Regions from separate parts of the Pleomorphomonas sp. PLEO genome, predicted to be linked through region 2. Evidence: riboswitches for the same ligand, from Rfam matches in the RefSeq annotation. Region 2 holds a riboswitch; each other region holds the start of a gene.
What was found. A riboswitch is a leader RNA that binds a small molecule or an ion and turns the genes downstream of it on or off. The one in region 2 is predicted to bind cobalamin.
Positions count from the first base shown of each region.

Region 1: it holds a riboswitch for cobalamin, as region 2 does, so the genes downstream of both, AB6N07_RS05495 (ribonucleoside triphosphate reductase) here and AB6N07_RS00660 (energy-coupling factor ABC transporter permease) in region 2, are expected to answer to the same signal.
Region 3: it holds a riboswitch for cobalamin, as region 2 does, so the genes downstream of both, AB6N07_RS07025 (CbtB-domain containing protein) here and AB6N07_RS00660 (energy-coupling factor ABC transporter permease) in region 2, are expected to answer to the same signal.

Region 1 is NZ_CP166625.1:1,238,539-1,250,551, forward strand. Features, by position in the region: gene AB6N07_RS05455 (MFS transporter) at 47-1,273, opposite strand; gene pyk (pyruvate kinase) at 1,554-2,990, opposite strand; gene AB6N07_RS05465 (DUF1036 domain-containing protein) at 2,987-3,448, opposite strand; gene AB6N07_RS05470 (DMT family transporter) at 3,646-4,539, opposite strand; gene AB6N07_RS05475 (N-formylglutamate amidohydrolase) at 4,664-5,461, shown strand; gene AB6N07_RS05480 (DUF2312 domain-containing protein) at 5,578-5,832, shown strand; gene AB6N07_RS05485 (hypothetical protein) at 5,994-6,221, opposite strand; gene AB6N07_RS05490 (TetR family transcriptional regulator C-terminal domain-containing protein) at 6,430-7,020, shown strand; cobalamin riboswitch at 7,336-7,538, shown strand; gene AB6N07_RS05495 (ribonucleoside triphosphate reductase) at 7,651-9,669, shown strand; gene nrdD (anaerobic ribonucleoside-triphosphate reductase) at 9,693-9,890, shown strand; gene AB6N07_RS05505 (anaerobic ribonucleoside-triphosphate reductase activating protein) at 9,877-10,506, shown strand; gene AB6N07_RS05510 (sugar MFS transporter) at 10,687-11,871, shown strand; gene AB6N07_RS05515 (cellulase family glycosylhydrolase) at 11,872-12,013, opposite strand, start outside.
Region 2 is NZ_CP166625.1:150,597-162,609, forward strand. Features, by position in the region: gene AB6N07_RS00630 (LacI family DNA-binding transcriptional regulator) at 1-294, opposite strand, end outside; gene yicI (alpha-xylosidase) at 612-2,930, shown strand; gene AB6N07_RS00640 (ABC transporter ATP-binding protein) at 3,032-4,099, opposite strand; gene AB6N07_RS00645 (carbohydrate ABC transporter permease) at 4,096-4,923, opposite strand; gene AB6N07_RS00650 (carbohydrate ABC transporter permease) at 4,920-5,822, opposite strand; gene AB6N07_RS00655 (sugar ABC transporter substrate-binding protein) at 6,041-7,270, opposite strand; gene AB6N07_RS00660 (energy-coupling factor ABC transporter permease) at 7,665-8,342, opposite strand; cobalamin riboswitch at 8,372-8,577, opposite strand; gene AB6N07_RS00665 (solute carrier family 23 protein) at 8,861-10,156, shown strand; gene AB6N07_RS00670 (winged helix-turn-helix transcriptional regulator) at 10,175-10,621, opposite strand; gene AB6N07_RS00675 (zinc-binding alcohol dehydrogenase family protein) at 10,722-11,735, shown strand; gene AB6N07_RS00680 (SDR family NAD(P)-dependent oxidoreductase) at 11,863-12,013, shown strand, end outside.
Region 3 is NZ_CP166625.1:1,573,765-1,581,675, reverse strand. Features, by position in the region: gene tcmP (three-Cys-motif partner protein TcmP) at 1-496, shown strand, start outside; gene AB6N07_RS07050 (cupin domain-containing protein) at 826-1,305, opposite strand; gene AB6N07_RS07045 (hypothetical protein) at 1,447-1,665, opposite strand; gene AB6N07_RS07040 (PRC-barrel domain-containing protein) at 1,992-2,804, shown strand; gene AB6N07_RS07035 (hypothetical protein) at 2,984-3,718, opposite strand; gene AB6N07_RS07030 (histidine phosphatase family protein) at 3,890-4,441, opposite strand; cobalamin riboswitch at 4,480-4,600, shown strand; gene AB6N07_RS07025 (CbtB-domain containing protein) at 4,628-4,840, shown strand; gene AB6N07_RS07020 (CbtA family protein) at 4,851-5,594, shown strand; gene AB6N07_RS07015 (N-acetyltransferase family protein) at 5,600-6,094, shown strand; gene arr (NAD(+)--rifampin ADP-ribosyltransferase) at 6,150-6,566, shown strand; gene AB6N07_RS07005 (GNAT family N-acetyltransferase) at 6,637-7,227, shown strand; gene AB6N07_RS07000 (hypothetical protein) at 7,224-7,811, opposite strand.

The DNA of each region.
Region 1 (12,013 bases), 1.1 Mb from region 2:
GGAATTTGAGTCGCCCGTGCGTTCTCGGCGCGCTTCCCAACAGGGATCACTTCGCAGAGCTTCCCCGAACACAGCCCTCACGCCACGTCGGCATGAGAAATGGACTCAGCGAGAGTATGCAGGCCAGCAGGACTGCGACCGCCGTGAAAGACATGACCGAAGCCTGCGCGCCCCAGTACTGGGAGAGAACTCCGGCTAGTGCCGAACCGAGCGGATAAAGCGAAAAGGCTATCAACCGACAGGCACTGTTGACACGCCCTTGAAGTCGCTCCGGCACGGACTTGATGCGGTAGGCGAACTGCATCACCGCATACAGGGAGTAGAAGCCAATAATGAGACCATAGACCAAGCCGAGCAATGGCAAGCTCGGCACGAAGATCAGCGCGCCGAAGGCCGCGGCGTGCAGCCAAGTGGTGAAGGCCACGCCTCGCCCGAATCCGTGCAGGCGCAACCAGCGCGGACCGCAAAGCGACCCCAGAACGCTTCCAACGCCTCCGCAAGCGACCGTTGTTCCAATCGACGCATTGCTGGCCCCCAGCGTTTGCCCCAGCGTGATCGCGATGAGCGGCATCGCGGCATTGATGAGGTTGAGGCCTCCCATGATGCAGGCAAGCAGAAGAACGAGGCGGGCACCGATAAGCCACCGAATGCCCTCCGTTATTTCCTCGATCAGAGTTTGACGCGTTGGCAGACGGGCGGGGTTCAGCCCCGTCTTGATGATCGTCAGCAGAAAGAAAGACGCGAGGTAGCAAAGAGCGCCTGCCAAGAGCGTGCCGCCGATCCCCCAAAATTGGTAGACGATCGTGGCAGCGGGAGGCCCCAGAATCATCGCGGTGCCGAAGCCTGCTTCGTTGGTGCTGGACGCGTGAGGTAACAATGCACTGGGCACGACACATGAAAGAACCGCAGCTTCCGCGATGTTGAAGAACACGAACAAGATGCCGTCTATCTGGCAGACAAAGTAAATGTGCCACTGATTGAGGGCGCCGTAATAGGCCGTCAGGGCGAGACCAAAAAAGGCGATCAAACGTCCGAGCTGACACGCCATCATAATGTAACGGCGGTTCCAGCGATCAACCAACGCTCCCAATGGCAAGCTCAGGACGAGGTAAGGCGCGGATCTCAGCACGCCGACAATGCCGGCGGTCGCCAACGATCCCGTGAATTCAAGGATTGCCAGCGGGAAGACGACATTCATGCCGGCGCCAACCAATGTCGACGTCGATTGTGCCGAAAGCAGAAAAATATAATCGCGGATTTTCCAGAGGTTCATAGAGAGGTTTCCCATCCCAGTCTGCTCAGGGAAATCCGCGGAGTGAACCGTCGGCGAAATCCGCCGCTTGCAAGGATCTGCCGCCCGACAATCTGGTCACGGCAGTCGCAGCGTCAACAATATGTCGAGGACATTCGCGCCGCGAATTTGACATTCGAATCCGGTCGAGCATCACTCTCCGGATCGAATGTCAAACTCAGAAGCTGCAATAGAAACAATGGCTTTGACTCCGACACTTGCTCGATGGCATCGAGCGAACACAAGCGTCGGAGTCGAGCCACTAGATGCCCGACTTGCCGTCGGCGCCGATGCTGGCGATGCGCAGGAGGTTGGTCACGCCCGCCGTGCCGAAGGGCACGCCGGCGGTGATGATGATGCGATCGCCAGGCTTGGTGAAGCCTTCCTCGGCCGAGATGCGGCTGGCACGCTGCACCAGATCGTTGAGCGAGCGAGCGTCGTCGGTCACCACCGAGTGGATGCCCCAGACCAGTGCCAGACGGCGGGCCATCGAGCGGTTGGGCGACAGCGCAAGGATCGGCGTCGACGGCCGCTCGCGAGCGGCGCGCAGGCCGGTGGCGCCGGAGGCGGTGAAGCAGACGAGGGCGGCGATGCCCAGCGTTTCGGCGATCTGGCGGGCGGAGGCGGAAATGGCGTCGGCCGGCGTTGCATCCGGCTCGCCGCGCTGACCGGCCAGGATCGAATGGAAGTGCTCGGAATTCTCCACTTCCTCGGCGACGTGGCTCATGGTCTGAACCGCCTCGACCGGGTAGGCGCCGGCCGCCGATTCGGCGGACAGCATCACCGCGTCGGCGCCTTCGAAGACGGCGTTGGCGATGTCGGACACCTCGGCGCGGGTTGGCACCGGCGACTGGATCATCGATTCCAGCATCTGGGTGGCGACGACCACCGGCTTGCCGGCCTTGCGCGTGGTGCGGGTGATGCTCTTCTGCACGCTCGGTACCTGCTCGAGCGGCAACTCGACGCCGAGATCGCCACGCGCCACCATGATGGCGTCGGACAGTTCGAGGATCTCGTTGAAGCGCTTGACGGCCTGCGGCTTCTCGATCTTGGCCATGACGCCGCACTTGCCGTCGACGATCTCATGCACTTCCATGAGGTCTTCCGGCCCTTGCACGAAGGACAGCGCGATCCAGTCGACGTCGGCTTCGAGCGCGGCGGTGAGATCGGCGCGGTCCTTCTCGGTCAGGGCGCCCGAGGTGAGAACGGTGTCGGGCAGGCTGACGCCCTTGCGGTCGGAGATCTTGCCGCCGACTTCCACAACGGCGATCGCCAGCTTGCGGTCATTTTCGACGATGCGCAGCCGGAGACGGCCGTCGTCGATCAACAAGCGATGGCCAGGCTCGAGGGCGTCGATGATTTCCGGATGCGGCAGCGTCACGCCGGTGACGTCGCCGTCGAACTTCTCGCGATGGAAGGCGAATTTCGCGCCGATCTCCAGGAACACGGGACCGTTGGCGAAGGTGCCGACGCGCAGCTTGGGGCCCTGCAGGTCGGCGAGGATGCCGATAGGACGCCCAGCTTCGGCCTCGACCTCACGGATGGTCGAAACGTAGTAGCGCAGCTTTTCGTGATTGGTGTGGCTCATGTTGATGCGGAAACAATCCGCACCCGCCTCATGCAGCCGGGCAATCATGTCCTTGTCGGAGGAGGAGGGGCCCAAAGTTGCAAGAATCTTGACCTTGCGGTTTCGTCTCATTTCGCCCCGTTTCCTTTTTGGGTCGGCTGGTAGAGGTGTACGGTCCAGCTGCGTTGTTCGGCGGTGTCGACCTCGAAAAAGCCCGTCCGCTCATAGCCTCGGGCGACACAGTTCTCGACGCCACCGATGGTAAACATCTTGCGTCTCGTGCACATGAACGCCTTGCCGCCCCACTCGCCACCATGCTGACTGTCGACGGCGTAGAGGTAGTAATAGCGCGAGGCGAGAGCACCGGTCAGCAGCGTTCCGCATTTCGATCCGCCGATATTCCACCAGCCTTCGGAGCGCCAGCCGTCCGCGGCCTTGTAGCCGATCGCCACGGAAATGGTACCGTCGGTCTTGTTGCAGAGCCTGAGATCGGCCTTGGCGGGTGTCGCCGCGGCGAGGGCGATAAAGGACAGCGCCGCGGCAAAAATCGCCGGCCGCGTCCGTCGTACCGGTCCCCTATCTGCCGCCATCGGTTTTCCGCTCGCCAACGATCCTTGTCCGGTGCTCATCGGAGAATGCCCCGCCTTATCGCGTGACCTACGGCAAAATGTCAACGTATAATTACGCAAGCTCCCGCACTGTTCCGCCGTGTCCGGTCTGGCTCCAGCATTAACACGCATCCTCAAGGGCTTACGCTCCAGTCTTTGGTCGTGTCCGAGGGCGTCTGTCACGATCGCGGCCGGGCGATCCAGATGCCCCCCAGGATCATCAGACCGCCGGCCGCCTGGCTCCAGCCGATCGCCTCGCCGAACACCAGGAAGGCGAGGAGGGCGGCGGCGATCACTTCCATGAAAATGACCAACGACGAGAAGGCGGCGGAAAGATAGCCGAGGGCGAAAGCAAGCAACCCTTGCCCTCCGATATGGCTGACATAGGCGAGGGCGGCGAGCGTCGCCGCGCCGGCCAGCGAGGACGGCAGCAGCTTCTGCTCGAAGGTAAAGGCGATGATGCCGAGGCAGAGCGCCGTCACCGTGGTGGCGCCGAAAGTGACGGTGCCAGTGCTGTGCTCACGGCGGGCGGCGCGGATGGCGAGGAAGTAGGTGCCGAAGCCGAAGGAGGTGCCGATGCCGTAGATATCGCCGATCAGCTTGGTGGAATCGAGCGTGTAGGAGCCACCGAGCAGCACGGCGCCGCCGAGGATGCAGACGATGACGCCGCCGGCCTCGCGCCGGCCGACCTTTTCGCCGATGAACAGGCCGGAGAACAGCAACACCCAGATCGGCGCCATCGACGACAGGAAGGTGGCGTTGGCGATCGAGGTGTGGAGGATCGAAAGGTGCCAGAAGAACAGGTCGATGGCGAAGAAGAAACCGGCGAGCCAGATGGCCCTCGAACGGAAGGCGGCCAGAAGCGCGCCCCTGCCGCCCTCGCTCACCGCCCAGATGGCCAGCACCGGCACTGCCAGGGCGACGCGCCAGAAGGCGCTGGCGAACGGGCCGACGTCGGCGATGCGGACGAAGATCGGCGATATGCCCATGGCGACGGCGCCCAGGCAGAGGGCGAGGAAGGCCACAACCTCACCGGGGCGGGCGGATAGCGGCAGCGATCTGGCAGCGGACATGAACGGACCTGGAGGGGCGGCCTCCGGGCGGACCGCGGCGAATGTGCAACGGTCGAACGATCGGTGGGCCAGTGGACGGATCTCGACTTTATCCGACCGATATCAGCATTTAGGATCGTTAGCCATGCAGGACCCGACGGACGACTCCCCTTTCGTTTTTCTGCCCGGTAACGAAGCTGGCGGCCTTCTGATCATCGCCGACCACGCGTCCAACCGGGTCCCCCCGCCCTATGGCGATCTCGGCCTGCCGGCGGCAGAATTCGAGCGCCATATCGCCTATGACATCGGTACCGAATGGCTTGTCCGTCGCCTCGCCGCCTTCACCGGCGCGCCGGCCCTTTTGACCCGCTTTTCGCGCCTGCTGATCGACGCCAATCGCGGCGAGGACGACCCGACGCTGGTGATGCGGCTTTCCGACGGGGCGATCGTACCAGGCAATGCCGGCGTCGACGCCGCCGAACGGCAGCGACGTATCGAGCGCTTCCACCGGCCTTATCACCGGGCGATTGCCGAGCTGGTCGACCGGATGATCGGCACTGGCGTACCGCCGGTGATCCTGTCCATCCATTCCTTCACGCCGGCTTGGAAGGGCGTTCCTCGCCCCTGGGACATGGCGATTCTCTGGGACAGCGACGACCGCATGGTCACTCCGTCGCTCGACGCCTTCCGGGCGCGCGGCCTCAAGGTGGGCGACAACGAGCCCTACGATGGTGCGCTCAAGAATGATACGCTCTATCACCACGGCACGGCGCGCGGCCTTGCCCATCTTCTCATCGAGGTGCGACAGGATCACATCGCCGACGAGGCGGGTGCAAACCACTGGGCGAAGACGATTTTCGAGGTGGTCGCGCCGCTGGCGGGCCGGCCGGCGATGCGCGACGCCGTCTTTTACCGATCGCGCGCCGACGAGCCAGGCGTGTGAATGGACGCTTGAAAATGGTTGACGGGCCCATGAAGTTCGGACTTCATGCCGGCCTCACGGGCGGCAGCCCCGCCCGGACCCAATGACAAGATCGGCAGGACAGATATCCCATGAGCATGGAATCGGCAGAATCGCAGGGCGGCGTCGCGGCGGGTGAACTCCGGCAGTTCATCGAACGCGTCGAGCGGCTCGAGGAAGAAAAGGCCGCGCTCCAGGACGACATCAAGGACGTGATGGCCGAGCTCAAGGGCCGCGGCTACGACGTCAAAGCGGTCAGGGCCATCCTAAAACTGCGCAAGCAGGATCCGGATGAGCGCCAGGAGGCGGAAGCCATCCTCGAACTCTACATGAACGCCCTCGGCATGGTCTGAGGCGCGGCCGCGCCGCCACATGGTCCGTTACGGCGGGTCGTCTCGTGGTGGAAGATGCGGCGCAGCGAGGGCCGGCCATTCCGGCATCGCGTGGTTCCAGAGAATACGGTGGGCTCAGCAAGCCCACCGTGCTTGGGGTCGTAATTCAATCAATCGCCCAATTATGCCTGTTTCAGGTTTCGGCCGGTACTCTCTAGGTCCCGGCACGCCTGTTGGGTGGTTGCGACGATCAGGCGGCTCACGCCGGACGCGATCGTTTCGGGATGATCTTCCTGGAGATAATGGGCGCCAGCGCCGACCGGCACGACTTCGCAATTCTCGAGATTGGCTGCAAAGCGTTTGGCGAAATCCGGCGAGACGAGGGCTCCTGGATCGCCGACGAACAGCATCTTGGGATAGCGGCTCGCGCGCAGAGCCGCGTGGGCTCTGCCTAAATTGCCAGACGTCGCCTGGCTCGCCGGCAAAAAGCCGTGCTCTGTTTGTGGAGACCCTGCCATGGGCGGAGCAGGCGTCACGGCCGCTGAGTGTCGGGGCAGTCTCCCGCAACGCTCAATTGGTATACTTGACCATCAATACGAACGTACGTATTTTCAAGCTATGCCGAGACCATCGAACAAGAACGACATCATTGAAGCGGGTCTGCGGGTGATGTTCCGCAAGGGATACCATGCGGCTGGCGTGCGCGACGTGGTCGCCGACGCCGGTGTGCCCCAGGGCTCCTTCACCAATCACTTCCGCTCCAAGGAAGCCTTCGCCGGAGAGGTGCTCGACTACTATTTCTCGCACACGCGAAAGCTGGTCGGAGAGGCGCTCAACGACCACACACTGACGCCGCGCGAGCGATTGTTCCGCTATCTCGATATCATTACCGATCGCCTGGCCGCCGACGGCTATCTGCGCGGCTGCCTGATCGGTGATTTCAGCATCGAGGTGTCGCAGGCAAGCGAGGTGCTGCGCGAGCGGCTGGCCGCGATTTACCGGGAGTGGCTGGAGCCGTTCGAGCGCTGCATCGAAGAAGGGCAGAGAGCAAAAGAGATCGACACCCAGTTCCCGGCCAAGGACTTGGCCGAGTTCCTGCTGACCTCATGGGAAGGGGCGATCCTGCGTATGAAAGTCGAGCGCAGCCCGGAGCCGCTCGATCGCTTCAAACGGATCGCCTTTGACACGGTTTTCCGCGGCAAGCCATAGGCTGCTGCGGATATGGTGTTCGCCGGGAGTCTTCGTGTTTTTTGGGGGGCAAATCCGGACTTAGGGCGCGAGCAGATATGTTCCGTACCCTTGTACGTGTGACCAGCTTAGTTTTCTGTATCGTTTCAAAGAAGGCGCCGCGCCAACGACCGATGATCGGTGGGTGGCAGGCGCCTTTTTGCATGTGCGGGGCCGGCTGGGTCAGCCCGTCGAATGGGCGCGCTCGGCCAGCGATCCACAATCCGTTCACAGGCCGTATAGGTAGAACCGCTCACCGCGAGCGTCTTTCATTGACCCGACTCGTGAGGCACGAAATACTAGTTGTTGAGCTGAGGTTCTTCAGATGCCACAACATCTGGAGCCAAGAGGGAAGCCGGTGCGAGTCCGGCGCTGCCCCCGCAACTGTCAGCGGCGAGTGCCCGTTCCACGGAAGTCACTGGTGCCCTAGGGTACTGGGAAGACGGAACGGTTGCGATGACCCGTGAGCCAGGAGACCTGCCCCAGCCGAGTTGATTTGTCCTCGGGCGGGGTGCACCGGTGGATCGTCGTCGACGCACGGCCGGAGTCCGTCTCCGCCGTTGTCGATTGCGTTCCTTCCGTTCTCTGCCCTGAATTCGGTGCAAGGGAACGATGTCGGAAATATCTCCAGTCAAGCCGCCTCTCAGCGTCCTCAAGCGATCGGGCGCGCTCGCCCCCTTCGATGCCGACAAGATTCGTTCCGCCGTCGAGCGCGCCGGTGCCGCAAGTGGCGAGTTTTCCAGCGCCGAGGCCCAGCTCCTCGCGATGCAGGCAGTGAAGGTGATCGCCCACCGCTTCGCCGAGCGTATGCCGTCGATCGAGGAGATCCAGGACGTCGTCGAGCAGGTACTGATCTCGGCCAACCACTTTGCGACGGCGCGCGCCTACATCGTCTATCGCGAGCAGCGGGCGCGCCTTCGCCGCGACGCCAACACTGTCGTCGACGTGGTGTCCTCGATCGACGAGTATCTCGAACGCGCCGACTGGCGGGTGAATGCCAATGCCAACCAGGGCTATTCGCTGGGCGGTCTCATCCTCAATGTCTCCGGCAAGGTGACGGCCAACTACTGGCTCAGCCACGTCTACCCGCCGGAAGTCGGCAAGGCGCATCGCGACGGCGACATCCACATCCACGACCTCGACATGCTCTCGGGTTATTGCGCCGGCTGGTCGCTCCGCATGCTGCTCACCGAAGGCCTCAATGGCGTGCCGGGCAAGGTGGAGGCGGGGCCGCCCAAGCATCTCTCGAGCGCCGTCGGCCAGATCGTCAATTTTCTCGGCACGCTGCAAAACGAGTGGGCTGGCGCCCAAGCCTTCTCCTCGTTCGACACCTACATGGCTCCCTTCGTCCGCAAGGATCAGCTGACTTATGAAGAGGTGCGGCAATCGATCCAGGAACTGATCTACAATCTCAACGTCCCCTCGCGTTGGGGTACGCAGACGCCGTTCACCAACCTCACATTCGATTGGGTATGCCCGGATGACCTGAAAGATCAGGTGCCGGTCATCGGCGGCGCCGAGATGGACTTCCGCTATGGCGATCTGCAGGCGGAGATGGACATCATCAACCGCGCCTACATGGAGGTGATGACGGCTGGCGATGCCAAGGGACGCGTCTTCACCTTCCCGATTCCGACCTACAATATCACGCCCGACTTCCCCTGGGAGAGCGACAACGCCACGCGCCTGTTCGAGATGACGGCCAAATATGGGTTGCCCTACTTCCAGAACTTCCTCAATTCCGAGCTGACGCCGAACATGGTCCGCTCGATGTGTTGTCGGTTGCGGCTCGATCTTCGGGAGCTTCTGAAGCGCGGCAATGGTCTGTTCGGTTCGGCCGAGCAGACGGGATCGTTGGGCGTCGTCACGGTGAACTGCGCCCGTCTAGGCTACCTCCATAAGGGTGATGAGACCGGACTGTTGCGCCACCTGGACGAACTCCTGGCCATCGGCCGCACCAGCCTGGAGATCAAGCGCAAGACCATTGAGCGGCTGATGGACGACGGCCTCTTTCCCTATACGAAGCGCTATCTCGGCACGCTCCGGAATCATTTCTCGACGCTTGGCGTCAACGGGGTCAACGAACTGATCCGCAACTTCACCGGCGATACCGAGGACATCACGACGGAGTGGGGCGAGGCCTTCGCCATCCGTCTGCTCGACCATGTCCGCAGCCGCATCGTCGCCTTTCAGGAGGAGACGGGGCACCTTTACAATCTCGAAGCCACACCGGCGGAAGGCACGACCTACCGCTTCGCCCGCGAGGACAAGAAACGCTTTCCGAGCATTCTACAGGCAGGCACGCCGGATGCGCCCTACTACACCAATTCCAGCCAGTTGCCGGTCGGCTTTACGGACGACGCCTTCGAGGCGCTGCGCCGCCAGGAGCCGCTTCAGATGCGCTACACCGGCGGCACCGTGCTCCATCTCTATCTCGGCGAGCGCGTGTCGTCAGCCGAGGCCTGCAAGAAGCTCGTCCGGCGAGCTCTCGAAAATTTCCGCCTGCCCTACGTCACGGTGACGCCAACTTTCTCCATCTGCCCAAAGCACGGCTATCTCGCTGGAGAGCATGAATTCTGTCCGATCTGCGATGCCGAGAGGCTTGCCCAGAAGCAGGCCGCTGCCGAGTGAACGATTTGCGAAGGAGACTTCAGATGAACAAGCCGCTTTCTGCCATCAAGAACGATGCCGCCGCCCTTCTGTCCAACGACGAGCGCCAGCCCTGCGAAATCTGGACGCGAGTGATGGGCTATCACCGCCCCGTCTCGTCCTTCAACAAGGGCAAGAAAAGCGAATTCGCCGAACGGACCGCGTTCGCGGAAGGCAAGAGCCTTGCCGATGCCCGTCGATAATCTGGCGGTCGGCGGATTTTCGCCTCTGTCGACCTGTGACTGGCCGGGCGAACTGGTTGCCACGGTATTCTGCCAAGGCTGTCCGCTCGCCTGCCGCTATTGTCACAACGTCGACCTGATCCCGCCCGGCCGTGGTGCCGGGCCGGACTGGCAGGCGGTCTTGTCGGTTCTTGAGAAACGGCGAGGTCTCCTTGACGCCGTGGTGTTTTCGGGAGGCGAGCCAACTTTGCAGAAGATGCTGCCGGAAGCCGTCGCCGCCGTGAGAGCGCTGGGTTTCCGGGTCGGCCTGCATACGGCCGGCCCCTATCCCGATCGCTTTGCGCGCCTTTTGCCGTACCTCGACTGGGTCGGTTTCGACGTCAAGGCGCCGTTTGCCGACTATGAGCGCGTCACGGGAGTGGTGGGAAGCGGGACGCGGGCGCGCGAAAGCCTCCTTGCGTTGGCGGGAAGCGGCGTCGCCTTTGAGGTTCGAACCACCGTGCATCCGTCGCTGCTTGCCGAAGCCGATCTCGCTCACCTCGATGCTGATCTTGCCATGCTGGGTCTGGCGCCGACACGGCGGCAGCCATTCCGGAGCAAGGGCTGCCAGGACGCGGAACTGCTGGTCGCCTATTGATCGGGCGCGCGCCGAGTTGGAAGCGAGCTGGCTCGGCGTGGCGCGGACGGCTGCGCGGCGTGCCGCTGTCCGCTTGACAGCCCGCCAACGCCAGCCTAGTTTTCTGTATCGTTTCAAAGGAGGCGTCAAGCCGACCGCCGGTCACCGGTGGCGGAGGGCGCCTTCTTCATGTGGATCTCCATGACCGTCCCTTCGCGCACCCCGTCCGTACCGACGCCCATTCGGCGCGACCGGCTGACTTGGGCCGCCTATCTGGCGCTCGCCCAGTTCACCTTTTTTCTGAATATTCAGGGCAACATCATCCCCTTCCTGAAGGACGAGTTCAACCTTAGCTACCGGGTGGTGACGCTGCATCCAGCCGCCGTGGCGGCCGGGCTGATCGTCTCGGGCCTCATCGGTGAACGACTGACGCGCAAGTACGGCCGACTGTGGTCGGTGATGGTCGGCTTGGCTGGTATGGCGCTCGGGGCGCTCGCCATCATCCTTGCGCCCAATCCGGTGGTCAGCATCCTCGGCTGCTTCGTGATGGGGGCGGTCGGCTGCCTTATCTTGATCGTCGTGCCGACGCTGCTGGCCGATTGGCACGGCGCCAATCGCTCGGTGGCGATCGGTGAGGCCAACGGCGTCTCCTACGTCGCCTCGCTGACGGCGGCGATGGCGGTGGGGCTGTTCGTCGCCATCGGCCTCGGCTGGCGGACGGCGCTGCTGTTCGGCGTTGTGCTGGCTGGCCTGCTGCTCCTCTTCATGCGTGGCGTGCCGATGCCGGCGGCGGAAACACCACCGGCCGCCGTGGACGGAGCGCGTGGCGGCCGTCTGCCTTTGGCCTATTGGTTCTATTGGCTGACGATCATCGCCTTCGTGGGTGTCGAGCAGTCGGTACTGGTGTGGGCGACGGAATTCCTCACCCGCGTCAAGGGCGTGCCGATCGCTTCGGCAGCGATTACCGCCGGCGCCTTCTCGCTCGGCATGCTGGTCGGCCGGCTGTCGTCGGCTTTCGTGCTGACGCGGATAACGGCGGCCCGGGCGCTCTACCTGTCGGCGGTTCTCACGGTGCCGGCCTTTTTCCTGTTCTGGGGCTCGCCGAGCCTGACGTTTTCGGTGATTGGCCTGTTCGCCGTCGGCCTTGGTTGCGCGCTGCAATATCCGCTGACGCTGACCAAGGCCATCGTCACCGCCGGTCCGTTCGGTGAGCTGGCAACGGCGCGCGCCTCGCTGGCCAGCGGCCTTTCCATCCTGGTCATCCCCTGGGCGATCGGTGCGTTGGCCGACCATGCCGGGCTCTGGATGGCGATGTCGGCACTGCCGATCCTGACTGTCGCGGCCGCGGTCTTCCTTTTCCTCGGCGAGCGGGTCGTCCGCCGCTGACTATCTGTTGGCGAGGCCGAGCGCCGCCTTCACCTTCGGTTCGAGGGTAAGGGCCTTGCCGTCGCCCATCACTGAAAAAGCCTTGTCCGCGCTCGTCAGGCCGGCGGTGAAGATCGCCCAGGCGAACCCCTGGCGTTCGGCG
Region 2 (12,013 bases):
GATGACGAGGTCGAGGCCGTGCTCGGCAAACTGGTCTTGAATACCGCGCGACAGCTCCATGAAGAACATGGTGTCGGTCTTGGAGGTGAGATCGGTGGAGAGCAGCAGCGCCACGACATTGAGAGTGCCTTGCCGCAGGCTGCGCCCGGCTTGGTCAGGCGCATAGCCAAGCTCGGCGGCTGCCTCAAGCACGCGCTTGCGCGTCTCGGCGTTGACCTCCGGATGACCGTTGAGCGCTCGCGATACCGTACCGATGGAAATGTTGAGATGGCGCGCCAGTTCCTTGATGCCCAATCTCTCATCCTCCGCATCCAGCGCCGGCCACCTTCCAGAGGGGCCAACCACCTGTCGCCCCCGTCTTTCAGCAGAAATCCGGTAGGCGATCAATAGGCGGAACACCCGGTGTCGTCGAGGAAATCTCTCCCGCCACCGGCCGTGGCGGCGAGTATCCCCCGATACAAAAGCCCTTTGACAGAAGGCACCCGCGCCGTTATCGTCGTAAACGTTTACGGAATAGAGGAAGGCCGTAGAATCGCAAGCCCCACGAAGGTCTTGATGGCGGACGGCAAGTGCGTAGCTCCCCCTCGGCGGAGCATCCTGGGAGGAAGACAATGAAGTTCAGCGACGGCAACTGGTTGCTGCCGGCAGGGATGAGCATCCTCAATCCGCACCACGTGCATGCGGTGAGGATTGATGCTCGCAGGGCGGAAATCCTGGCACTCGCCGTACGCGGTCGGGGCCGCGCCGACCAGATCAACGCGCCGACCCTGACGCTGACGCTCAGCGCGCCGATGGAAGGCGTCATCGGTGTGCGCATCGAGCATCACAAGGGGACCGCGAAGCGCGGCCCGGCTTTCGAGCTGTTTCCCGACGAGACTTTCCAGCCGACCATCGTCGATGGCGAGACCACGCTCACCTTCACCTCCGGCGGGCTGACGCTAACCATTTCCAAGGATGGCGACTGGCGAACCGAGGTGACGCGTGGCGGCAAACGTCTCACCGGCACCGGCCTCCGGGAGACCGGCCACGCCAGCGTCGCTGGCGAGCCGCCGCATGTGTTCGAGCGACTCGATCTTGAGGTCGGCACGCTGGTCTACGGCCTTGGCGAGCGCTTCTCCCCCTTCGTCAAGAACGGCCAGAGCATCGACATCTGGAACGAAGACGGCGGCACCTCCACCACGCAGGCCTACAAGAATATCCCCTTCTTCCTGACCAATCGCGGTTGGGGTGTGCTGGTCAACGACCCCGGCCGTGTCGGCTTCGAAGTGGCATCGGAAAAGGTGTCGAAAGTGCAGTTCGCCGTCGAGGGCGAGGCGCTCGAATATTACCTGATCGACGGCCCGACGCCTAAGGCGGTGCTGGAGCGCTACACGCGCCTCACTGGCCGGCCGTCGCTGCCACCGGCCTGGTCGTTCGGTCTGTGGCTGACGACGTCGTTCACCACCGACTATGACGAGGGCACCGTCAATTCCTTCGTCGACGGCATGTTCCAGCGCGACATTCCCCTGCACGTCTTCCACTTCGACTGCTTCTGGATGCGCGGCGTCCATTGGTGTGATTTCGAATGGGACCCAGAGGTGTTCCCCGATCCCCAGGGCATGCTGAATCGCCTCAGGGAAAAAGGGCTGAAGATCTGTCTTTGGATCAACCCCTATATTGCGCAGGCCTCGAAGCTGTTCAATGAAGCGGCCGACAAGGGTTATCTCCTAAAGCGGCCAGACGGCAGCGTCTGGCAGTGGGATCTCTGGCAGGCCGGCCAGGGCATCGTCGACTTCACCAACCCCGAGGCTGTCGCCTGGTACGCCGGACATCTGAAGCGCCTCGCAGCCATGGGCGTCGATGCCTTCAAGACCGACTTTGGTGAGCGCATCCCGACCGACGTCGTCTGGCACGACGGTTCGGACCCCGTGAAGATGCACAACTACTATCCATTCCTTTACAACAAGGTGGTGCACGACGCGTTGATCGAAGCCTGCGGCGAAAGCGTGCTGTTCGCCCGCTCGGCCACCGTCGGCGGCCAGCGCTTCCCGGTGCACTGGGGTGGCGACTGCTATTCCGACTATCCGGCCATGGCGGAGACGCTGCGCGGTGGCCTTTCCTTGGGTCTTTCGGGCTTCGGCTTCTGGAGCCATGACATCGGCGGCTTCGAGAACACCGCCGAGGCCGACGTCTACAAGCGCTGGTGTGCGTTCGGCCTGCTGTCCAGCCATAGCCGTCTGCATGGCTCGAAGTCCTACCGGGTGCCTTGGCTGTTCGACCAGGAAGCGGAGGCGGTGCTCCGCGACTTTGCACGGCTGAAGTGTTCGCTGATGCCCTATCTCTATGCCGCCGCCGTCGAGGCGTCGGTTACAGGCGTTCCTGTGCTTCGGGCCATGCTGCTGGAATTCCCCGACGATCCGGCAGCCGAGACGCTCGACCGCCAGTTCATGCTGGGATCGTCACTGCTCGTCGCGCCGGTGTTCGATAAGGATGGCGAGGTCGCGGTCTACCTGCCGGCGGGGCGCTGGACGCAGTTGCTCACCGGCGAAGTGGTGCAGGGGCCGGCCTGGCGGCGCGAGACGCACGGCGTCATGAGCCTGCCGCTCTATGTGCGGCCGGGTAGCCTCATCGCCTTTGGCAGCAATAACCAACGGCCCGACTACGACTACACGGACGGCGTCACCTTTGTTCTCTATGAACTTGCCGACGGCGCCAGTGCCACGGCAACGGTGCCGGATTATCGCACCGGTGCGCCGGCCCTGACGTTGACGGTGCGTCGCGACGGTGACGTTCTCACCGCGAAGCCCGACTGCGAGCTTCCCTACGCCCTTCGCCTCTCCGGCATCGGGCACGTTGCCGCCGTCGACGGCAGCGACGACTTCGACCAGCGTTCCGGCGGCGTTACCCTCCGCGCCGCCGGCCCGCTTCGGATCACCCTCCCACCAGCCTGAGACGGTTATGCCGTCTCCATGGCGACGATCCGAAGCAGAAACCCCGGAAGCGCGGCTTCCGGGGTTTTTCTTTGGGATAGCGATACTGGTGAGGTTGTCCTTCAGAGCCGCCGTTCCGTCTCCGCGTCGAAGACGTGCACGCTCGCGTCCGAAAACGCCAAGCCGGCACGGTCGCCACTAGCAACCATCCGGCGGCCGGTTTCCACCACCATCAGCTCCGGCGTCGTCGCCGTGGAAACGAAGGTGGTCGATCCCGTCGACTCGGCGAAGGCAACGGATGCGTCAAAACGCCCCTCTCCCGGAGCCGTCAAGGTCAGGTGTTCGGGCCGAACGCCGATCAGCACCTTGGCGCCAACCGGCGCGGCAACCGGGATCGCCAGAGAGAAGGGCCCATTGCTGAGGTCGATCGCGACCGAGCCGCCCTCGACGACGATCGCCGGCAGGAAATTCATGGCCGGCGAACCTATAAAGCCGGCGACGAATTTGTTTGCCGGCTTGTCGTAGAGGTCGAGCGGCCGTCCCTGCTGCTCGATAATGCCGGCTTTGAGCACAACGACGTGGTCGGCCATGGTCATCGCCTCGATCTGGTCATGGGTGACATAGACCGAGGTGGCGCCGAGCCGATCGTGCAGAGCGCGAATTTCCTTGCGCATATGAACGCGCAGGGCGGCATCAAGATTGGAAAGGGGCTCGTCGAACAGGAAAGCCTTGGGATTGCGGATGATCGCCCGGCTCATGGCCACGCGCTGGCGCTGGCCGCCGGACAGCTCCCGCGGATAGCGATCGAGGAGGCCGGTGAGGCCAGTGGTGACCGCCACCTCGGCGGCGGCCTTCTTCCGTTCAGCCTTCGAAACGCCATGTACCCTCAGCGAATAGGTGAGGTTCTCTTCCACGGTCATGTGCGGGTAGAGGGCGTAGGACTGGAACACCATGGCGACGTCGCGCTTGCGCGGCGGCAGGGCCGTCACCACTTCGCCGGCGATCGATATGTCGCCGCCGGTGATCTTTTCGAGGCCGGCCAGCGAGCGCAGTAGCGTCGACTTGCCGCAGCCGGACGGGCCAACCAAAGCGACGAAGCTGCCCTTGTCGATCGATAGATCGATGTCTTTCAGGGCGTGATAGGCGCCGTAGTGCTTGTTGACGTTGGAGAATTCGATCTGCTTGGTCATTTCAGGGCTCCGGAGGTCAGGCCAGAGACGATGCGCCGCTGCAGCAGCACGAAGGTCGCCAGAATGGGCGTCACGTAGATCGAGGCGAAGGCCATGATCCGGTTCCATTCGTTGGTGTTCGGGCCCATGAATGCGTTGAGGCCAACCGAGCTGGGCTGCAGCTCGATCTCCTGGATCAGCGACTTCGAATAGACGAACTCGCCAAAGGCCTGCATGAAGATAAGAATAGCGGCAACCAGGATGCCGTTGCGGGCGAGCGGCAGCACGATCGACCAGAAGGCCCCAGCGCGCGAATTGCCGTCGACCAGCGCCGCCTCCTCGAGTTCCATCGGCACACTCATGAAGGTGGCGCGCACCAGAACGATGAAGAAGGGCATGCTCTTCGCCGCGATGGCCAGGATTACTGCCGTGCGCGGAAAATCGAGAATGCCGGTCAGCGTGAACAAGACGAAGATCGGCGTGATCATCAGCGAGGCTGGCAACACCTGCAGCATCAGGACGAGGAACAGGCCGACATCGATCCAGACGTTGCGATAGCGCGCCAGCACATAGGAGGCGCCAGTGCCGAGGACGGCGATCAGCGCCACCGAGCCGAAGGCGATCACCGTCGAGTTCCAGAGGAACTGGCTCATGCCCTTCAGCTGGAAAACGAAGGGGAAGATCGACCACTGGGGATCGTCCGGCCAGAAGGAGGGCGGCGTCGCAAACATCTCCGAGCCGGTCTTCAGCGCGGTGATGTACATCCAGTAGAGGGGGAAGAGATAAACGGCGGCGAGCAGCAGCGCGAAGACGAGCAGCAGCCGGTTCTTGGTGGTCTCGCTCATCCTCTTACCTCATGGCGGGTCGACCGGACGTAGTAGACGGAGGCCAGCATCACCACGACGATCATGATGACCGAAATGGCCGCGCCCTTGGCGAAGTCGTACTGTTTGAACGAGAGGTCCCAAGCCCAGTATTGGGCGACGTTGGAAGAGTTGTTCGGTCCACCGGCGGTGATGGCGGCGAACAAGTCGAACTGCTGCAGTGTGAAGATGAGGCCCAGCGAGATCAGCGCGCCGATGCTTGAGCGCATCATTGGCAAGGTGATGGTCCAGAAGCGGGTGAGCGCGCCGGCACCGTCGAGTTCGGCCGCCTCGTAGAGATCGGCGGGGATCGACGACAGGCCGACCGACAACATGATCATGTTGAAGGACGTGCCGAGCCAGATATTGGCAATGATCACGCTCCACAGGGCGAAGGCCGGGTCGGAGCGCCAGAAGACATTGCCGGAGATGATGTGCAGCTGGTGCAGTACGAAGTTGAAGACGCCGAAGTCGCCCGACAGCAGCCAGTTCCAGACGGCGCCGACCACCAGGCCAGGCATCACCCAGGACACCAGAAACAAGCCGCGCAGCCAGGAGGCGCCGGGAAAATTCAACCAGAAGAACAGCGCTAGGGCGAAGCCGAGCAGAAATTGGCCGGCAATCGAAGCGGCGAGGAAGGTCGCCGTGTGGCCCATGATGGGCCAGAATTCTGGCTGGGCGATCAACTGGCGATAGTTGTCAAAGCCGACCCACGGGCGAATGAAGCTGCCAAGGCTGAACATGTCCACGGCCTGGAAGCTCATCACCACGTTGTAGACGAGCGGCACGCCCGACAGCACGATGAGAAAGGCCAGTGGGATGCCGATCAGGCAGAGGTCAAATCCTCGGCCATCGACGAGACTGGAATAAAGGCGTCGCATCGGTCCTCCCCGCATCCGCGCCACGGCAGGCCGCCAGCACGGAGCATCGCCCCTGCCAGGCGGTGCGGTCAACAGAATGTGGTGGCGCCCCGGCCTAGATCGCCGCGGGTCCTGATGGACGCACGACGATCTAGTCTCTTGCTATCGCACCGGATGGTCCGAAAATCGGATTCCACTTTTCGGTCCGATGCTTTGGGCCGGAGCGCCTTTCAAAGAGATCAGCCGAGAATGCCCTTGATGGTCGTGGCGGCCTGATCGAGTGCATCCTTGGGGCTCGCCTGGCCGGTCAGAGCCGACTGGATGGCGTCCTGGATGGCCTTGGAGATCTTCATCCATTCGGGATGCGGACCGCGCGGCTGAGCGTATTTCAGCTGCTCCATGAATACCTTGACGGCTGCGTCTTTCTTGGCGTCGCCGGTCGGCGGTATTTCGATGTTGGCGCGGGCGGCGAGCTGGCCCCAGTCGGGGAAGACGCGCGGATCCTGCGACACGAAATACTCAAGCGCCTTGAAGGCTTCGTCCGGATGCTTGGAGCTCTTGAAGATGGCCCAGTTGAAGTCGCCCATGGCCGACGAGCGGGGTGCCCCAACCTCGGGAACTGGCATGAGCGTCACGCGCCAATCGAATTTCGCTTCCTGCGACATGCGGTTGAGTTCCCATGGCCCAGAGATGACCATGGCTGCATTGCCGGAATTGAAGGTGCCGGTGGAATCCCACTGGCCACGGGTCAATGTGTCGGGCGAGGCGAGCTTCTCATCGAGCAGCGTCTTCCAGATGGTCAGCGCGCGGACAGCTCCATCGGTGTTGATCTTGTCATAGCCGCCGCCGGTCATCTGCGCCCAGGGCAGGAACTGGAAGGTGCCTTCCTCCGAAGCCTTGGCCGAGAAGGCGATGCCATAGACGTTCTTGGCGGGATCGTTGAGCTTGCGGGCGGCGTCGACCATCTCGTCCCAAGTCTGCGGCGGCTTGTCGGGGTCGAGGCCCTTCGCCTTGAACATGTCGGCGTTGTAGTAGAGGGCGATGGTGTTGGTGGCCTTCGGCACGCCGTAGAGCTTGCTGTCCCAGGTAACGGAAGCCAGCGGACCGGGGAAATAGTCTTCCTTGTGAATCACAGCCGACTTGGCGATGCGGTCGGTGAGGTCGAGGAAGACGCCGTGCGAGGCGAAGAGCGCGTGCTCGGGATTATCGATGGCGATGATGTCGGGCGCCTGGCCCGTCGAATAGGCGCGCATCGCCTCCGACGTCACGTCGTCGAAATGGATCTGGCGATAGACGACCTTGATGTCGGGGTTCTTCTCGCCGAACTCCTTGGCGAGGTTGAGGCCCGGCTGCGTCTCGCTGTCCTGGCACCAGATGGTAATGGTGACGGGATCGGCGGCATATGCCGCCATGCCAAGCGTCGCGGCGCCGGCGTAGAGCACCGCTCCCAGGATTGCCGATGTCTTCATGCTCCCTACTCCTCCAGTTGGCCGACCGGTTCCGGCTCGATGATGACCGGCGGGACCGAGAACGGTGAACGGCGATCCGGCAGATTGTCCTGATCTCGAAGAGCCATAACCTACCGTTCGCCATCCATGCCTACCGACATGACAATGACGTCCGGGGCTCTCCAGTCGGGACAGGATTTTCCTCCCTGCCTGCTCGCTTCCGTAAACGTTTACGACGTTATGCGGAAAGGCTCGCAACTGTCAAGACCGCCAGACGTCGGCCAACGCATACGATGACCGATCCATGCCTCATCCGGCCACAAGAACGTCCATCAGCACAGCGACCTACAAATGCAAACCGCGCCGCTCCGGGTTATCGGAGCGGCGCGGCAAGGATGCGATCAACGCACGGCCGTCAGGCGGCGTCGTAGAGGCGGCGTTCGACGAGGAAGCTGCCGCGCAGGCCATTGAGAAGCTTGGCGCCGGCGAGCACCGCGAGATCGACCAGCGGCTCGACGATGATCACCAGCATGTAGGCGCCACCGAACGAACTGATGGCGGCAAAGTTGCCGACGGTGAAGCCCTGTCCATAGAAAGCCCAGAAGCCAACCCAGGCTACGATGCCCGCCTGATAGGCGGTGGAGAGGGCCAGGGCCTGCCGGTACTTCAGATCAACATAAGGCGTAGCCGGCGCGATGATGCCGCGAGCAAGCGCCATAAGTCCGAACAGCGGCACCAGGAGCGTTGTGACGTTCATGCCGTATTGCGGCAGATCGAAAGGAGCGAAGAACAACCCCTGGACCAGGAGCCCCAGTGCGAGACCAATGGCCGCGGGCGCCGTGCCGAAGATCAGGAACAGCGTCGAGCCGAGGATGAGATGCACCTCCGAGACACCGACCGGATAGTGCGGCAATACCTCAAAGAAGGAAAAAACGAGAGCCGTCGTGGCGGCACTGCGCAGGCCAAGCGAAATGGCACCGCTCTCGCGCACCGCCTGCCAGGCGAGCTTAACGCAGTAGCCCGCCGCGCCCGCTGCCGTCAGATAGCTGAGCCATAGTTTACCGTCGGCCACCAGGCCCGGTTCGATATGCATATCAGTCTCCTTTTCCGTCTCACCCGACGGAATCCGATTCTGTGCATGGCCGGTCTCCTGGCTCGTGGATCGCTGCCTGCCGTCCGCCTTCCCGGGATTCCCAGTGGCATTTTGGACGGAAGCTCACCACGCACAGTCGCGGGGGCGGCCGGGGCTTCGGATCGTGATCCTTCCCCATTCCCGTTTCATCCCGGCGGCCGCATGCCGCCGGAACACCTTGCACGGGGCCAACTTTCGGCAATCCACCGCCCCTGTCAAGACGATTCGGGTGCGCCGCCCCTTCGACCATAGGGCCGATTCCACCGATTTTTCTGTGGATTACCAATGGGTTGAATTCTGACCATCTGGTAAAAATACGCGTTTTCGCGTTCAGAAACAGTGTTCCCTCCATTGAGCTGCTGACAACGGTCGCAGAAGGCCGCTCTTTCGCCTTCGCCGCTCCTGGAGATAGTGACCATCTCGCCTTTCCCATGCGACCGCCCACGGGGGACGGACCTGGGACAACAGACGAGACAATCATGACAAAAAGCCCAACCGAAGGCTGGTTTCCGCGCTGGAAACTGACCGCCGCCGATCGTGTCGCGCCGGATGAACGCCTGCCCTGGCCGCAGACATTGATCGCCGGCTTCCAGCACGTGGTCGCCATGTTCGGCTCGACGGTGCTGGCGCCGATCATCATGGGCTTCGACCCGAATGTCGCCGTGCTGTTCTCCGGCATCGGCACACTGATCTTTTTCCTGGTGATCGGTGGCCGCGTGCCATCCTATCTCGGCTCGAGCTTCGCCTTCATCGCCGTGGTGATGGCCGCCTCCGGCTATTCCGGCACCGGCCCCAACACCAACATCTCGGTGGCGCTCGGCGGCATCATCGCGGCCGGCGCCGTCTACGCGCTGATCGGCCTTGTCGTCATCAAGATCGGCTATGGCTGGATCGAGAAGCTGATGCCACCGGTCGTTACCGGCGGCATCGTCGCCGCCATTGGCCTCAACCTGGCACCGATCGCCGTCAAGGGTATCTCGGCCACTGGCTTCGACCGGAGCGTCGGCCTTATCACCATCGTCGCCGTCGGTGTCGCCGCTGTCTACTTACCGGGCATGCTGCGTCGTATCCCGGTGCTGATCGGCGGCCTCGTCGGCTATATCGTCTATTGGCTGGGGGCCGCCTCTTTCGGCGACGCACCGATAGACTTCACCAAGCTCGACGCCGCGCCCTGGTTTGGCCTGCCGACCTTCACCGCCCCGACCTTCTCGACCAGCGCCATGGCGCTGATCGCACCTGTGGCGGTCATCCTGGTTGCCGAGAACCTTGGACATATCAAGGCGATCGGCGCCATGACCGGCCGCAGCCTCGACCCCTACATGGGCCGCGCCTTCCTCGGTGATGGCCTCGCCACCATGCTGTCGGGCGCTTTCGGCGGCACCGGCGTCACCACTTACGCTGAAAACATGGGCGTGATGGCGGTGACGAAGATCTACTCGACGCTGATCTTCGTGGTGGCGGCGGTGATCGCCATCCTGCTCGGCTTCTCGCCGAAGTTCGGCGCGCTGATCGGCACCATCCCCGGCCCGGTGATCGGTGGCCTGTCCATCGTCATCTTCGGCCTGATCACGGCCACCGCCGGCCGGATCTGGGTGGAGAACAAGGTCGACTTCTCCGAGACCAAGAACCTGATCACCACGGCGGCGGCGGTGATTGCCGGCGCTGGCGATCTCACCCTCAACATCGGCGGCTTCACGCTGGGCGGCATCGGCACCGCAACCTTCGGCGCCATCCTGCTCTACGCGCTGCTCGATCGCGGCCCGAAGCGGGCCTAGTTGGGAAAACGGCTCCGATCACTCGATCGGGGCCGGATCGAACTTCGCCCACTGGTGCCCTCCGGTCGTCTGGCCGGTCGGCGCCGGTGGGTTTTGCTTTTCACGCGAATCGACGCCCTTGGGCTTACCGAAGCGGCCGATATTGGCATCGCCCCAGGCTTTCAGCGCCATCAGGACCGGCTCCATTGAGCGACCGAGTGGCGACAATGAATATTCCACCTTGGGCGGCACCTGCGGATAGACGGTGCGCACCACCAATCCATCCTCCTCAAGCTCGCGCAACTGGTTGGTCAGCATGCGCGGCGTGACCGATGCGAGGATGCGACTCAGCTCGCCAAAGCGCAGTGTCCGCTCCAGCAGGTGAAACAGGATCACCGACTTCCATTTGCCGTCGATGAGGCCAATGGCCGCCTCAACCGAACAGCCGGGCGCACAGTCAAAGCGTGAATGCCGGACCTTGGCCATGACACTATCCTTTTCCGCAGTATCTGCGCTTTTTGTGCGTATTGGCTATTAGCGATCATAGGCGCAACAATCGCTCATATCCATAGCAGAGGAAGTAGCCATGAAAGCCGTCGCCTATCGCCAAGCTGGCCCTATCGACCGTTCGGACTCGCTTCTCGATGTCGAGCTGCCTACACCGACGCCTACCGGGCGCGATCTGCTCGTTGAGGTCGCCGCCGTCTCGGTCAATCCCGTCGACACCAAGGTGCGCGCCAGCTCCGCCCCAGCACCAGACTCTTTCAAGGTGCTCGGCTGGGACGCCGTCGGCCGCGTCGTCTCTATTGGTAACCAGACAACCGGTTTTCAGCCCGGCGACGAGGTTTGGTATGCCGGTTCGATCGCCCGCCCCGGCGCCAACAGTCAGTTCCATCTGGTTGACGAGCGCCTCGTCGGCCGCAAGCCAAAATCGCTCAGCAACGCCGAGGCCGCGGCTCTGCCGCTGACAGCCATCACCGCGTGGGAGATGCTGTTCGACCGGCTCGATGTGCAACGCAAGGTTACTGGCGCAGCCAACGCCATTCTCATCATTGGCGGGGCTGGCGGTGTCGGCTCGATCGCCGTTCAGCTCGCCCGAGCGCTGACCGATCTCACCGTCATCGCCACGGCGTCACGCCCCGAGACGGCGGCTTGGGTGAGCGAACTCGGCGCCCACCACGTTGTCGATCACGCGCGCCCGCTGGCCGAGGAAGTGGCCGCTCTCGGGATCGGCGCGCCAGCCTTCGTTTTCTCGACCACCCAAACGCATCACCACCTCGGCGAGATCGCCAAGCTTATCGCGCCGCAGGGACGCTTCGGTCTGATCGACGATCCGGAGGTGCTCGACATCACCGGCTTCAAGCGCAAGGCCGTATCGGTGCACTGGGAGCTGATGTTCACGCGCGCGCTATTCGAAACGCCGGACATGGAAGAACAAGGCAAGCTGCTCAGCGAAGTCGCTCGTCTCGTCGATGCCGGACAGTTGCGCACGACGCTCACTGAGGTGCTGCGGCCAATCAACGCCGATAACCTCCGCCGCGCCCACGCGACCATCGAGAGCGGTCGGGCGCGCGGCAAGATCGTGCTGGAAGGATTCTAATAGCTTGATCCAAAGGGTCATTGGTCTCGGTGAATTGTTACGCGGTTGTCTTCTTTGTCGCTTAGCAGGTCGCGATAAGCCGCCAACGGTTGAGGCGGCCGCGCAAGCGACAGGGGAGCGATAGCCGATGACCAGCCAGACTACATATGCCAGCTATCCCAGCCTCAAGGAGCGCAGCATATTCATCACCGGCGGCGCCAGCGGCATCGGGGAAAGCCTCGTCCGGCATTTCAGCTCCCAGGGCAGCCGTGTCGCCTTCGTCGATATTGCCGAGGAGG
Region 3 (7,911 bases), 1.4 Mb from region 2:
AATTGGCAACTATCCATTTGTTGCGGAGACCACTGTCCTGAGACCCACCGTAGACCGACCGCTCTATAGTCTGATCTATGGAACCCGCAGCCCGGCTGGGCTAGAAGTATTTCGGGAATGTCAGATCAAGGCACTGCGCAAGCAGGACAAAGCACGTGGAGTCGCCAAGTTACAAGCATCCGTAGCAGCTAGCGAGCAGGCAGAGTTATTCGAATCTTTTGCTCAAATGGCGCCCGACCCAGCCGAAGCCTATCTGGCGCAAGAACTGATCAACGCTAAAGCATCGCTGCTGGATCTGGTACCAGCGGGACCATCGATTGCGATCTGGGGTGACATTTGGCCCAGAGTACTCGGGCGCCATATCGTAAGCCGTTCACAACTCAACGCCGTCGCTAGCGATCTACGGAAATCGGGCCACCTGAACTTCCTGGACTGGGCTCCCCGCAAACGATCACCGGACGATCACTATCGGGTCCAGCGCGCCGAACAAACATGAAGCTTCCAAACTTCGCGGAACATTCCGCGCGACACAGAACAGCGGCGACAATCCATCTATGTAAATCTTTGCCCGCCAATCTCATTCCTCGGGCGGCTTTGCCTCCATGCCGTCATCTGGTACACGACGACGATGAGCGCCACGAACGCGGTGCCGCTGATCACCAAGCGGTGAACAGTGATGTGGAGAGCCAGAGGCGATAGTTCGCCGACCGCCGCCCCCGACCAAACGCCTGCGCCACTCCCTGTCGACACCGAGCAACGCGTAGTAAAGATCGGTCGGCCATCGGCGTCGCATCCCAAAACGATGGCCAAGCATGAAGCCCCCTGTCAGCCGTGTTCGTCGGGCGCCTGCTTTGGCTGTACCGACCAGGTCGCTGGTTTGTCGGCTTTGTCGGACTCCGCTGCCGCTGCCGTCGCCTGCACCTTGTCGGGTTTGTGGTGGGCGGGGGCGTAGATCGCGTAGACCTGCATGGGCTTCGTGCCCATATTGGTGATGTTGTGCCAGGTGCCGGCGGGAACGAGGACGCACCAACCGTCCGACACATGCTTTTCAAACGTCAGCTTGTTCTTGGCCTCTCCCATCTGCACGCGACCGCTGCCGGAGTCGAGACGCAGGAATTGATCGGTCTCCGGATGCACTTCAAGGCCGATGTCGCCGCCAACGGGGATCGACATCAGCGTCACTTGCAGGTAGCGGCCGCTCCAGGCAACTGAGCGGTAATTGGTGTTTTCCTTCGTCGCGCGCTGAATGTCGAAAGTTTGCGGCTGCGGACCAATGTCCTTGATCCTGCTACCAATGTTGTCCATGGCTGACCTCCCTGAAATGGTGCGATACTTCCCCGCCTCTTATTGCCCTCGGCAATTGAGTATTCATCGCGATGATAGAATCGCGACATCCATCGACCGAGGGTAGGCCCGGAAAATACTCAGAGCCCGCACGAAAAGGACTTAAGTCCGATAGTCGTATGTCAGTCTGTAGGTAGCGCCGACGAGGTTGAGGCGTCGGGATGGCACCGAGCGATCTGCCCGGTTCTCGTCGAGATCGATCGGCCCGTGCCGTTTGACGGCGGCGCTGGCGATACCCTTGAGGATGGCGCCCCTGAGATCGCCCTTCCGACAGGCGAGGCCTTCGGCCCTGAAGGAAGGATAGCCCGGCCCCTCTGGCAACGATGAAAACGCGCCAAACCTTAGTAATCAAACGTATTTGTGAGTAATATCCGAGCCTTCACCGCAAATTCGGCGAGGAATACTGTCTTCATCTAGCCATGGGGTAACCTCAATTTTCAGCGGTTACTTAAAATGGCTACAGGAGAATTTACCCCCAAACCGCTCAGCACTGGCTGCCTCACTGGCCATCGGACTTGCCGCGCTCGGAGTGTCATCGGTTTTGCCCTGACATTGAAGGTGGGGTCCACGGTCGCGATACCGGCCAAAGGTTGGCGCCGATCAACGGCGTTCCCTCGCGGCGGTTGCACACTCCAAGGAGTCCCGACATGTTATGGAATGCCTCCAAGATTAAGGGCTACGCCATCGCCGCCAGCGACGGCGATGTTGGCACCGTCAGCGACCTGCTGTTCGACGATGAAAGCTGGCTCATCCGCTGGCTCGTCGTCGAAACCGGCGACTGGCTCACCCACCGCAGGGTGCTTCTCCCGACGTCAACGCTGGGACACGCCAATGAGCGAAGCCGGGAGTTCTCGGTCAAGCTGACGATGCGGCAGGTCGAAAATAGTCCGGATATCGACACCGAGCGGCCGGTGTCGCGGCAAATGGAAAACAACATCTACGGCTACTATGGCTGGAGCCCCTATTGGGGAAGCGGCCTCTATATGGGTGGCGGTGGCTACGGCAGCGTGATGGGCGCACCCATCCTGGCACCAGAGCCGGATACACTGCGTTTCGAGAACGAGGTGCTCGAGGCGCATCGGCGGCATGATGATCCGCACCTGCGCAGCGTCAAGGCGGTGGACGGCTATCATATCCATGCCACCGATGGCGATATCGGCCATGTCGAGGACATGCTGGTCGAGGAAGCGGACTGGAGCATCCACTACCTCGTGGTCGACACCAAGAACTGGTGGCCGGGGCAGAAGGTGTTGATCTCGCCGCGCCTGGCCAAAGACATCAGTTGGGCGGACAAGACCGTTGCCCTGAGCGTCGACCGGCAGGTGGTCAAGAACAGCCCGGTCTACGATGCCTCAACGATCGTCGATCGCGATTACGAGAACCAGTTCGGCACCTATTACAGCGGGTCCGACGCGGGCCCCTTCCACAGGCGGCCTCCGCTGAATGGTCTGCATCCTTGATTGCCAAGCGCTCGGCGCTCTCGGCGGGTTTGATGCCGCCGGGAGCGGCCACTTTGCCAGACGGATCCTCGGACGCGGCAAGCTGAGGATGGTCGCGCGCTCGCGGGCACGTCTTTCTCGACGCCTCGCCTTTGGGAGTCCATGGGAGTCCACCCGCGCCTATGTGGACTCATGCCTCCTCATGCTCCCTCGCCCACCAGCCCAACCCGCAGGCTCTTGTTGCAAGCCCTCATCTCGTACACCGCGACGATCAACGCCACGAACACCGCGCCGCTGATTGCCGTGCCGAGGTCGATGCTGTGGAGGTCGTGGGCCAGAAGATTGGCGGCGGCGGTGCCGGCGGCGACGATGAACACCACCGCCAGCCAGTAGAAGCCGAGGTCGGTGTAGAGGCCGTTGCGCCCGATGGTGAGCAGGAAGCCCAGGGGAATGGCGAACACCACCATCGCCCCGAAGTTGCCGAAGCCGAGCGGATAGGCGGCCGCGTCGCCCCCCACGCCGCCGAGCACGCCGGCCATGAGCAGGGTGGCCCAGTAAAAGCCGGCCACCGGGATGAAGTCGCGCTCGTCGGCCGACGGTTCGCGGAGGCGCCAGACAATCACCGTGATGGCGAGCAGCAGGCACAGCACCGGCACCGACGCCAGCCTGACGTGGAGATCATGGAGCGCGTTGGCCACGTTGGAGGCGGCGGCGACGCTGAGGATGACCGCCGCCCAGAAGTAGAGCGTGCTGGTGTATTTCAGGAAACGCTCGGCCAGCAAGACGAGCGCCAAGTCGCCGAGCAGATAAGGCAGCCCCTTGAGATGGCCGAGACCGAGCCCATCGGCGAGAAAATCGCCGAGGCTGGCGCCGAACACGCTCGCCACGGCAAGCGACAGCCAGTAGATACCATTGATCTTCGGAAGGCATCTCATGATGTCACCCCTTGGTTTCAGAGTCGGACCGAAACTCTCAGTGGCGCGAGGGAACACCACGAATTGGCAAATTCAATGGTGAGGCTGTGGCGATTTGTCGTAACCCGTCATAATTGAGCGCCCAGCAACACACCGATACATTTACGGCAACCGGCCGTCGCAACGGGTAAGCTAGCTCAGCCTGAGCGACCACCGGTCGCCATGGCGCGTCAGCTCGCAGGCCGACCAGGGCATGGGATCGAGGCGCCAGATCATCGACAGCGGCGCCTCGAGCGCCGCCGTGAGGGCGATCCTGACGATCGTCGCCGGGCACAGCGCTACGATGGCCCCCGATCGTTCCTCCAGCCCGGCCAGCCAACCGCCGACCCGGTCCCGCGCGCTGGAGATGGCTTCGCCGCCATGCGGGGCCGCCGCCATATCCATTCGCCAGACCTCGAAGCCAGCGGGATCAGCGCCGGCGATCTCAGTCATCGTCCGGTTCGCCCAGTTGCCATAATCGAGATTGGAAAGCGCCTCGGCCACCTCGGCCGGCACCCGGACGGTGGCGTTGGGGCCAATGGCGATTTCGGGTGCGTGGATAAGGTGATCGGCTTCGCTAAGGCAGCGGCGCACCGTCTCCGGCAAGCTCTCGAAGGTCAGGTCCAGCCGATCGCGGCCCGGAAAGCGCGGGGCGCGGCGGTCGTTGTCGGTCGGCACTGTGATCAGCGTCAGGCGAGCGGCCATCCCCATTCCTCATCGATCATTTGCGATTGACAGGCATCGGCACTTAGCGGAGGGTGAGCGACGATGTTGAGCGGAAGCCGGTGAAACTCCGGAGCGGTCGCGCCACTGTAATCGGGCTGAAACCCGAGAGCCAGACCTGTTCGCCATCCTTCTGTCATCGGGACGCGCAATCCCAGGAGGCTTTCCATGTCCAGCATTTCACGCACCGCTCCCCTGTCGCCGCCGGCCGCCATTCCGCTGGGCGAGGTTCTGCCATGGGCCGTGTTCGCCGGTCTGCTACTGATGCTGGCGGTGTATTTCGTCGGCGCCGAGGAAGGCGCGACCTCGCTGTTCAACAGCATGTACGTGCATGAATTCGTGCACGACGGCCGCCACCTCCTGGGTTTCCCCTGCCACTGAGGCGTCTTTCATGACTGGAAAGCTTTTGCTGCGCGGCATGATTGCCGGCGTGGTCGGTGGCCTCATGGCCTTCCTGTTCGCCCGCCTCTATGGCGAGCCGCTGGTCGATTTCGCCATCGCCTTCGAGGAGCAGGCCAGCCACGCGGCCGGAGAAGCCGCCGAGCCCGAGCTGGTCAGCCGGGCAACGCAGGCCGGCCTCGGCCTGCTCACCGGCGTCATCGTCTACAGCGCCGCCCTCGGCGGCATCCTGTCGCTGGTGTTCGCGCTGGTGCTCGGCCGCTTCAGCGCCCTCGGCGCCCGCCCGCTCGCCGCGCTGCTGGCACTCGCCGGTTTTGTCGCGGTGATCCTGGTGCCGGCGATCAAATACCCGGCCAACCCGCCAGCCGTCGGCAGCCCGGAGACTATCGTCATCCGCACCCAGCTCTACTTCATCATGCTGATGGTATCGGTCGCGGTGATGATCGTCGCCTTCGCGCTGGCGCGGCAGACTTGGGCGCGCCTCGGCGCCTGGAATGCCGTCCTCCTCGGCGGCCTTGCCTATATCGCCGTCATGGCGGCGGTGATGACGCTGCTGCCCGAGATCAACGAAGTGCCGGAAACCTTCTCCGCCGTCATGCTTTGGCGCTTCCGTCTGGCCTCGCTCGGCCTGCAAGCGATCATCTGGGGCGCGCAAGGCCTGTTGTTCGGCTTCCTCGCCGAGCGGCTGCTGTCCGGCGCGGCTCCCCAGGGCGCGCGCCGCCTCGGCCGCGCGTAAACCGCATGCTCGACATCCATCCGGCTAGGGTCGCCGACCAGGGAAAAATCGTCCAGCTCTGGCACCGGGGATGGCACGAAGCGCATGCCGCCCTCGTGCCGCCCGAGGGGTTGTCCTTTCGCACCGAAGGCCACTTCGCCATCTGGCTGAAAGAGGCGAAAGACGCCTTCTACGTGGCGAGGGACGGCACCGAACTCATCGGGTTTGTCTCCGTCAAAGCAGCGGAAGTCGTCAAACTCTATGTCGGCACATCCGCCCGTGGAACCGGAACGGCGCATGCGTTGTTATCGTTCGCGGAACAGCTTTTGTTCGCCGATGGGGTGTCGGAGGCCGAACTGCTTTGCACGGCCGGCAATAGCCGCGCCGAAAGGTTCTATCAGCGGGAGGGCTGGCACCTCACAGACACCTTTGACGATGCGCTTTGGATGCCGAAGGGCGTCAGCCGGCAATTCATCGTAGCGACCCATCGCTTTCAAAAAACCCTGATACCGGCGACCTGAAGGCTCTCTGTGCCAACGGCGGCGGCGTCAACAATAAACGGGGAGCCTTGTGCCTATGTCAGCTTCGGCCAGCGTGTTTGCGCAATCCTTCTTCCACGGAACCAGGGCCAACCTGCGGCCGGGCGACCATATCGTCGTCGGTCATTCTTCGAACTTTGGCACCCCTCAACCGCTTTCATGGGTCTATTTCTCGGGCACGCTGGACGCGGCGATCTGGGGCGCCGAGCTTGCCGCCGGCCTTGAGCCCGAGCGCATCTATGTCGTGGAACCCACCGGGCCGATCTTCGACGATCCCAATCTGACGGACAAGAAATTTCCCGGAAACCCGACGTTATCCTATCGCTCCCGCGATCCCCTCAGGATCATCGCGGAAGTGACCAAGTGGCAGAGCCATTCGCCCGAACAGGTGCGGCAAATGAAGGAAGGCCTGGCGCGCCTGGCGCGTGAAGGCGGCCAGCCCATCATTGACTGACGGGCAAGCGACCGCCCCTCTGACCAACCCCACGCTTGGACACCGCCTGCCGCCGCGATAAGGGATATCGATGACCCTTCAAACGCCTCCCTCTCGCCACGAGACCGATCGCCTGGTGCTGCGCCCATTCGCCGACGGCGATTGGGGCCAGTACGCCGATTATCACGCCCGCCCCGAGGTCTACGCCTATCTCTATGCGCCGCCGCCAACCGGGGACGCCCTGCGTGAGAAATTCGACCGCGTGCTGGCCGCCCGCTTCGAGGGCGACGGCGATGTTTACCGGCTGGCCGTCACCGTGAAGGCGGGCGGCGCGGTGGTCGGCGAGGTTCTGCTCAAGCTGGCCAGCCGAGACGCACTTCAAGGCGAGGTGGGTTACATCTTCAACCCCGTTCACGCCGGCAAGGGCTACGCCACGGAAGCCGTTGCCGCCCTGCTGCGGATCGGCTTCGAGGCCATCGGCTTCCATCGCATCTTCGCCCGCCTCGATAGTGCGAATGCAAGATCGGTGGCGGTCGTCGAGCGGCTGGGCCTGAGGCGCGAAGCGCACCTCATCCAGAACGACCGGTTCAACGGCAAGTGGGGCGACGAATATATCTACGCCCTGCTCAAATCCGAGTGGATGCAACGTTCCAACCAAGGGGCGGCCTTACGCGGCAGTTAGATCGAAGCCCGCGCGACAAGCTCATCGAATAGGTCGTCGATCGCCCGCTCGTCGGCGGCATCGACGATTCTGAGCCCGCCCTTAAGGGCCGCATCCTTGAACGCGGCATTTTCCCGCAAGGACCGATCGATGAAAGCGTCAATCAGGCCACGTTCGGCGCCGTCGCGCTGCTCATAATCGGCCGCCGACCGCATGCGCCCGCGCAGAAACGCGTCATCGGCATGCAACAGCACGCCAAAGATCTCATCGGAAACAATGGGGGCAATGTACTCGGGCCTGAGCGCCGCGCCCTCCAGCACGAACGGCCGCCCGGCGTCCCGCTCCACCTCGATCCTTTGGCGGATCGCCGGCCACATGTTCTCGTGGTGCACCTTCAAGAACCAGTGGATCGTCTCGGGCGACAGCCGCGCATAGAACTCGGCGACGGGCGCCGGGATCCCCAGCCACGGCCGGCCAGGATGCCGCCCGAGCTTGTCGGTGGACATCCCCGCCCACTTGAGCCGCCCGGCGAGCTTCTCCGCCAGCGTCGACTTGCCGACATGGGAAGTGCCGGAGATGAGGATGGCTTGGAGGGGAGAGGACATGGGAGGAGCTCGCTTTCGAATAGGTCGCGCAACATAGGACGGGTGCAACGCCGCTTTCCTCACAGCCCGCGACCAGCATGATCCATAAACGGATCACGAA